Regions from separate parts of the Mesorhizobium sp. Pch-S genome, predicted to be linked through region 2. Evidence: riboswitches for the same ligand, from Rfam matches in the RefSeq annotation. Region 2 holds a riboswitch; the other holds the start of a gene.

Region 1 (3,348 bases), 1.9 Mb from region 2:
GATGCGAAACGATGGCAAGCGTCATGTCGTGATGCTCGGGCGTCATCGTGTCGATGTTGGAACCGCAGCGGCGCCAGAATTCCGACAATGCCTCCAGCGCTTCTGGATCGGTATCCGGCAGCGGCGTGAAGATGCACCAGCGGTTGTCGAACAGGTCTGGAAAGCCGGCATCCGGGCCTGAGTTCTCGGTACCGGCCAGCGGATGGCCGGGAATGAAATGCACGCCCTCCGGCACGAAAGGCAACATCTGTGCGACCACCGACTGCTTGGTGGAACCGACATCGGTAAGGATGGCGCCCTTCTTCAGTGCCGGTGCGATCTCCTCGGCCACGGCACCGGAAGCGCCTACCGGCACCGAGACGATGACAAGATCGGCGTCCCGCACCGCCGCCTTTGCATCGGTCGTGTAGCTGTCGCCTAATTTCAGCTCCTCTGCACGTTTCAACGTCTCCGGACGGCGGGTGGAGATCGCGATATGGCGGGCAAGCCCTTCCCGGCGCACCACGCGCGCCAGCGAAGAACCGATCAGGCCGATGCCGATGAGGGCAATCTTTTCAAACAGGGGTTCGGACATTTTTTCAGCTTTTCAGGAATTCGGTGAGTGCGGCGACCACGCCGCGATTGGCTTCTTCGGTTCCGACCGTCATCCGCAGCGCGTTGGGAAAACCGTAGCCGGCAACGCGCCGCAGGATATAGCCTCGCTCACTCAGATACGCGTCCGCCGCAGGTGCGGAATGTTTCCTGTCATCCGGAAAGTGGATCAGGATGAAGTTACCGACGCTGGGCGTCACCCGCAGGTCGAGCCGGGTCAGTTCTTCGGTCAGCCACGACACCCAGGTTTCGACATGCTGCACGGAGCGCTCGACATGGCCGCGGTCGCGGATAGCGGCTTCGCCTGCCGCGATCGCGGTGGCACTGACGTTGAAGGGATCGCGGACACGCTCGAGCGCATCGACGACATGCGCTGGTGCATAGGACCAGCCGATACGCGCACCGCCGAGCCCATGCACCTTGGAGAAGGTCCGCGTCATGACGACATTCTCGTTGCCTGCGACCAGCTCGACGCCCGCTTCGTAGTCATTGCGGCGCACGAATTCGGCATAGGCAGCATCCAGCACTAGAAGCACGTTCTTCGGCAGGCCGGCATGCAGGCGTCGCACCTCCTCGAAAGGAATGTAGGTGCCGGTGGGGTTGTTCGGATTGGCCAGGAAAATCATCTTGGTGCGCGGCGTTACGGCCGCAAGGATGGCATCGACGTCGACATGCTCGTTGGCTTCCCTGGCCACCACAGGCGTTGCGCCGGCTGCCAGGATGAAGATGCGATAAGCCAGGAACCCGTGCTCGGTGTAGATCGCCTCGTCGCCGATGCCGAGATAGATGCGCGCCAGCAGCCCAAGCGCTTCGTCGGAGCCGTTGAAACACTGGATGTTGGCGACGTTGAGCCCATGCGTATCGGCGATTGCCTGGCGCAGCCTGGTCGCCTGGCCATCCGGATAGCGCTCCAATCCCGCAGCTGCCTCCTGCGCGGCTTCGACAGCCTTCGGCGACGGTCCGAGCGGATTTTCGTTGGCCGAGAGTTTATGGACCTTGGCGACACCATGCGCAGCACCCTTGCCCGGCACGTAAGCCTCGATATCCATGATACCGGCGCGGGGTTGCGGACGAAGCAGATCGGTTGCCTTGGTCATGTCAAAAGTCCGTGATTGACGCCTCCGGGCCGAAGGCCAGAGCGTTTCCGTTTTTCGCAGAAACGCGAAAACGCTCTAAGTTTTTGTTTTGGCCGCATTTTCGTGACGCCACGTGATTCCGCCTGGCTACAAAAAATGCTCCAGGGCGGAAATACCGCCCGTACCTGCGATTGTCGAGGAAAACCGAGGCTGGCCTGCCGAATGACCATCGATTGACGCCATCGCTTGGTCGGCGTATTAGCAGGGCATTGATCCGTGGTGATTTGGCCGGTCGGCTTGCAGCCACGTTAAATAAGTCGCTAAAGGGCCGTTTGCGATCCGTAAACCGGCTTTGCGACAGCAATGCCGGTTTTGTTTTTTGGAGTTCGCAACGTGCCGATCAAGATCCCCGATCAGCTCCCCGCCCGTGAAGTTCTGGTCAAGGAGGGCGTGTCCATCATGGACGAGCAGACCGCCCTGCGCCAGGACATCCGCCCCCTCCAGATCGGCCTGCTCAACCTGATGCCCAACAAGATCAGGACGGAGACGCAGTTCGCCCGGCTGATCGGCGCCACGCCGCTGCAGGTCGAACTGACCCTGGTCCGCGTTGGCAACCACAAGGCCAAGAACACCTCCGAGGAACACCTCATCACCTTCTACCAGACCTGGGACGAGGTGAAGGATCGCAAGTTCGACGGCTTCATCATTACCGGCGCGCCGGTGGAGTTGCTGCCTTTCGAGGACGTGACCTACTGGAACGAACTCCAGCGCATTCTCGACTGGACGAAAACCAACGTCCATTCGTCGTTCTTCATCTGCTGGGGAGCTATGGCGGCCGCCTGGCATTTCCACCAGGTGCCCAAACACACGCTGGAGGAAAAGGCGTTCGGCGTCTTCCGCCATCGCAACAACGCGCCCGCCTCCCCCTATCTCTCCGGCTTCTCGGACGATTTCGCGATTCCGGTGTCGCGCTGGACCGAAGTGCGGACCGCCGACATTCCCGCAGGTTCCGGGCTGGAACTGCTGATGGACTCGGAAGAGACAGGCCCGAGCCTGCTTGCCGAGCAGGCCGGCAACCGGCTCTATATGTTCAACCACATCGAATACGACTCGACGTCGCTCAAGGAAGAATACGATCGCGACGTCAATGCCGGCGTGTCGATCGCGGTACCGCACGAATATTATCCGGACGACGACCCCAGGCGCCCTCCGCTCAACCGCTGGCGCTCGCACGCCCACCTGCTGTTCGGCAACTGGATCAACAGCGTCTATCAGACCACCGCCTACGACCTGGAAAACATCGGCAGCAAGCGCTGACCGAAGGCCCGGACCGCGCCTGTCAGGCGCGGTTTTGCGGCCGGAATTGCTTAAGAACAAAGCGTTGGAGCATTTGCGCGTTTCCGACAAGATCGGAAGCGCTCTAGGCTATGCCGCTGCGGCGCGGTGCTCGCGGAAGGCGCAGGCGATGGTGCGCAGCGCGTCACGCGAACGCTGGTCGGTCAGCGTCGAATGCAGCACGATTTCCGAGGACGGCAGCGGCGGCAGGTTGAACCTGCGGCTGACTTCGACGGTACCGACCGGTGCGAGCCGCTCGGAGAATACGGCCATGGCAAGCCCCGCTGACACAGCCGCCATAACCACCGACGAGCCACCGCCAAGGAATACTTCCGTCCACGCGATG
Region 2 (3,348 bases):
CCATGCCGCTGCTGTTCGCGCTGATTGCCGCTGCTGGCTCCGGCGCCGACATGTTCTCGACCACCTTGCTGGTACTGGCTGCCGTCTACCTGCCGGAATACGCGCTGGCGCTGGCTAAGGGCTGGTACGCTTCGCCACGCCTGATTGCGGCGATGGTGGTGCGCGACGTCATGGTCCCGGCCATCTGGCTGCGCGGCTGGCTCGGTGGTGCCATCGACTGGCGCGGCAACACCATGAACATCACCACCAAGTCCGAAGAGGCCGAGGAGGTTCTGTCGGGCGCTTGATCTTTTCAGCGGTATCGCTGCCGGCCGGTTTGCGGCATGATCGTCGGGGAGGTTGGCTATGCTGTTGGAGGACCGCTATTGCCAGATCGCGCTCGGTTTTCCCGGAGCCGAGCAGAGCAGCCATTTCGACGTCACCGATTTCCGTGTCCGCGGCAAGATTTTTGCCACATTGCGGCCTAAGGACAATCGCGCCGTCATCAAGCTGGCACCGGACGAGCAGCGGCTGCTGCTCGAAACATCGGCCGGTCAGTTCGAACCGATCCCCGGCTCCTGGGGTCAGAAGGGCTGGACGCGGGTCTGGCTGGAAAAGGCGGACGAGGAAACCGTCCGCCATGCCATGACGATGAGCTGGCGCTCGGTCGCGCCGAAGGCGCTGCGCTAGCGGGGAACAGAGCGGACTGCGGTTCCTTTCGTCGCATCCCGCTCTGGACCGTCAAGCCTTGGCCAGCGCCTGCTCGATATCTTCCAGCAGATCGTCGGTGTCTTCGAGACCGAGCGACAGGCGCAGGGTGCCGTCGCCGATGCCGAGTTCGGCGCGGGCCTCGTCGGTCAGGTTCTTGTGCGTCGTCGTCGCTGGATGGGTGATCAGGCTCTTGGCATCGCCCAGATTGTTGGAGATCAGCACCACGTCGAGCGCATTCTCGAAGGCGAAGGCCGATTTCTTGCCGCCCTTCAGGTCGAAGCAGATCAGCGTCGAGCCGCCGGTCATTTGCTTCTTGATGATGTCGGCCTGCGGATGGTCGGCGCGGCCGGGATAGATCAGCCTTCCGACCTTCGGATGGCTGGCCAGGAAGTCGGCGATCCTGGCTGCGGCCTCGGTCTGCTGGCGCACGCGCAGCGGGAGCGTCTCCAGCCCCTTCAAAAGCACCCAGGCATTGAACGGCGACAGGCTCGGGCCGGTGTGGCGGAAATAGTCGTGCAGGTTTTCGTCGATCCACTTCTTGTCGGATAGCACGATGCCACCGAGGCAGCGGCCCTGGCCGTCAATGTGCTTGGTGGCCGAATAGACGACGATGTGCGCGCCGAGCTCCAGCGGTTTCTGCATCAACGGTGTGGCGAAGACATTGTCCACCACCAGCCTGGCGCCGATCGAATTGGCAAGCCTGGCGACAGCCGCGATGTCTACCACCTCCAGCGTCGGGTTGGTCGGGCTCTCCAGGAAGAACAGCCTGGTGTTGGGCCGGACCGCGGCTTCCCAGTTCTCGATCTCGGTGCCGTCGACCAGTGTCGCCTCGATACCGTATCTCGGCGCCAGCGTCTCGACCACCCAGCGACAGGAGCCGAACAGCGCGCGCGCGGCGACGATATGGTCGCCGGCCTTGAGGCCGCACAGCACGGCGGCCGTCACCGCTGCCATGCCCGACGCTGTGGCGCGGGCGTCTTCGGCGCCTTCCAGCGCGCACATGCGCTTTTCGAACATGTCGACGGTCGGGTTGGCATAACGTGAATAGATGAAGCCCGGCTCCTCGCCCTTGAAGCGGGCCTCGGCGCGCTCGGCACTGTCATAGTGATAGCCTTGCGTCAGGAACATCGCTTCCGACATCTCGCCGAAGCCCGATCGCAGCGTGCCTGCGTGGACGAGCTGGGTTGCGGGTTTCCAGTTGCGCTTTTTCTCGGTCATGGTTCCGTTCCGACACAAAAACTGGCCGCCATATGACTGACAGGCACAAAAAAACCGGCCGCGAAGTCGCAACCGGTCCATACGGCCTTTGTCGGGCCCTGCGGTCCTTTAGCGACTTGTTTAACGTGGCTGCAAGCCGACCGGCCAAATCACCACGGGATAAAGCACCCTTTAGACCCGGGGGCGGCTTGCGTCAATTGCCGGCTTCATTAAGAGCATGGAGGACTGGCTGACTTGAGCCACCTGTGGAGTTGTCATTGCGCAAGACAGGCATTCTTCCCGATCAGGTTATCGCGGCGCTGTTCCATGCGGGCAGCCTGAAGTCGCCGCGAGCGCTCGATGACGACCAGATCCAGCCGGCCAGCCTCGACCTTCGCCTTGGCGAGAAAGCCTATCGGGTGCGCGCCAGCTTCCTGCCTGGTCCCCACAGCACGGTGGAAGCCAAGCTCGACCGGCTCAAGCTGCACGAAATCAACCTCGCCGATGGCGCTGTGCTGGAGACGGGTTGCGTCTACATCGTGCCGCTGCTGGAGAGCCTGGAACTGCCGGATCACATTTCCGCCTCGACAAATCCGAAAAGCTCCACCGGCCGGCTCGACATCTTCACCCGTGTCATGACCGATCATGGCCAGGAGTTCGACAAGGTCGCTGCCGGTTATCGTGGCCAGCTCTACCTCGAAGTCAGCCCGCGAACCTTCCCGATCGTCGTCCGCACCGGTTCACGCCTGTCGCAGATCCGTTTCCGCACCGGCAATGCGCTGCTGTCGGAGGACGAACTGCATGCGCTGCACCGCGCCGAGACGCTGGTGGCAATCGATCCGCCCAACATCTCCAACGGCGGCATCGCGCTGTCCATCGACCTCGCCGGCGACAAGGACGGGCTGGTCGGCTATCGCGGCAAGCACCACACCGGGCTGGTCGATGTCGACAAGCGCGCCGCTCAGGACATCGTCGATTTCTGGGAGCCGCTCTATCGCAGTGGCGCCGGCGAGTTGGTGCTCGATCCGGACGAGTTCTACATCCTCGTCAGCCAGGAGGCGGTGCATGTGCCGCCGCTCTACGCTGCCGAGATGACGCCGTTCGATCCGCTGGTCGGCGAATTCCGCGTGCATTATGCCGGTTTCTTCGATCCCGGCTTTGGCCACTCCGCAGCCGGCGGCACTGGCAGCCGTGCGGTGCTGGAGGTGCGCAGCCATGAAGTGCCGTTCATCCTCGACCATGGCCAGATCGTCGGCCGGCTGGTCTTCGAGCATATGCTGAAGCGGCCGACCGCGCTCTACGGCACCGACCTCGGCTCCAACTACCAGGCGCAGGGTCTCAAGCTGTCGAAGCACTTCCGGGCAGCAAGATGAGCAGTAGGGGAATAGGTCGGCAACTGATTGCCCTATCCCATTTTTTGCAGCCGGCTGCCCAACCATCTCACGACGCAAGGCTTCTGCG

What was found. A riboswitch is a leader RNA that binds a small molecule or an ion and turns the genes downstream of it on or off. The one in region 2 is predicted to bind S-adenosylmethionine.
Region 1: another riboswitch for S-adenosylmethionine. It lies ahead of metA (homoserine O-succinyltransferase); the one in region 2 lies ahead of C1M53_RS22965 (O-succinylhomoserine sulfhydrylase).

Annotation. Positions count from the first base shown of each region.
Region 1 covers NZ_CP029562.1:3,038,100-3,041,447, reverse strand. The annotation lists gene C1M53_RS14185 (prephenate/arogenate dehydrogenase family protein) at 1-574, opposite strand, end outside; gene hisC (histidinol-phosphate transaminase) at 579-1,688, opposite strand; SAM riboswitch at 1,934-2,011, shown strand; gene metA (homoserine O-succinyltransferase) at 2,061-2,984, shown strand; gene C1M53_RS14170 (LysR family transcriptional regulator) at 3,093-3,348, opposite strand, start outside.
Region 2 covers NZ_CP029562.1:4,903,617-4,906,964, forward strand. The annotation lists gene C1M53_RS22955 (glycosyltransferase) at 1-287, shown strand, start outside; gene C1M53_RS22960 (MmcQ/YjbR family DNA-binding protein) at 346-669, shown strand; gene C1M53_RS22965 (O-succinylhomoserine sulfhydrylase) at 721-1,908, opposite strand; SAM riboswitch at 1,997-2,074, opposite strand; gene C1M53_RS22970 (2'-deoxycytidine 5'-triphosphate deaminase) at 2,160-3,260, shown strand; gene C1M53_RS22975 (glyoxalase superfamily protein) at 3,328-3,348, opposite strand, start outside.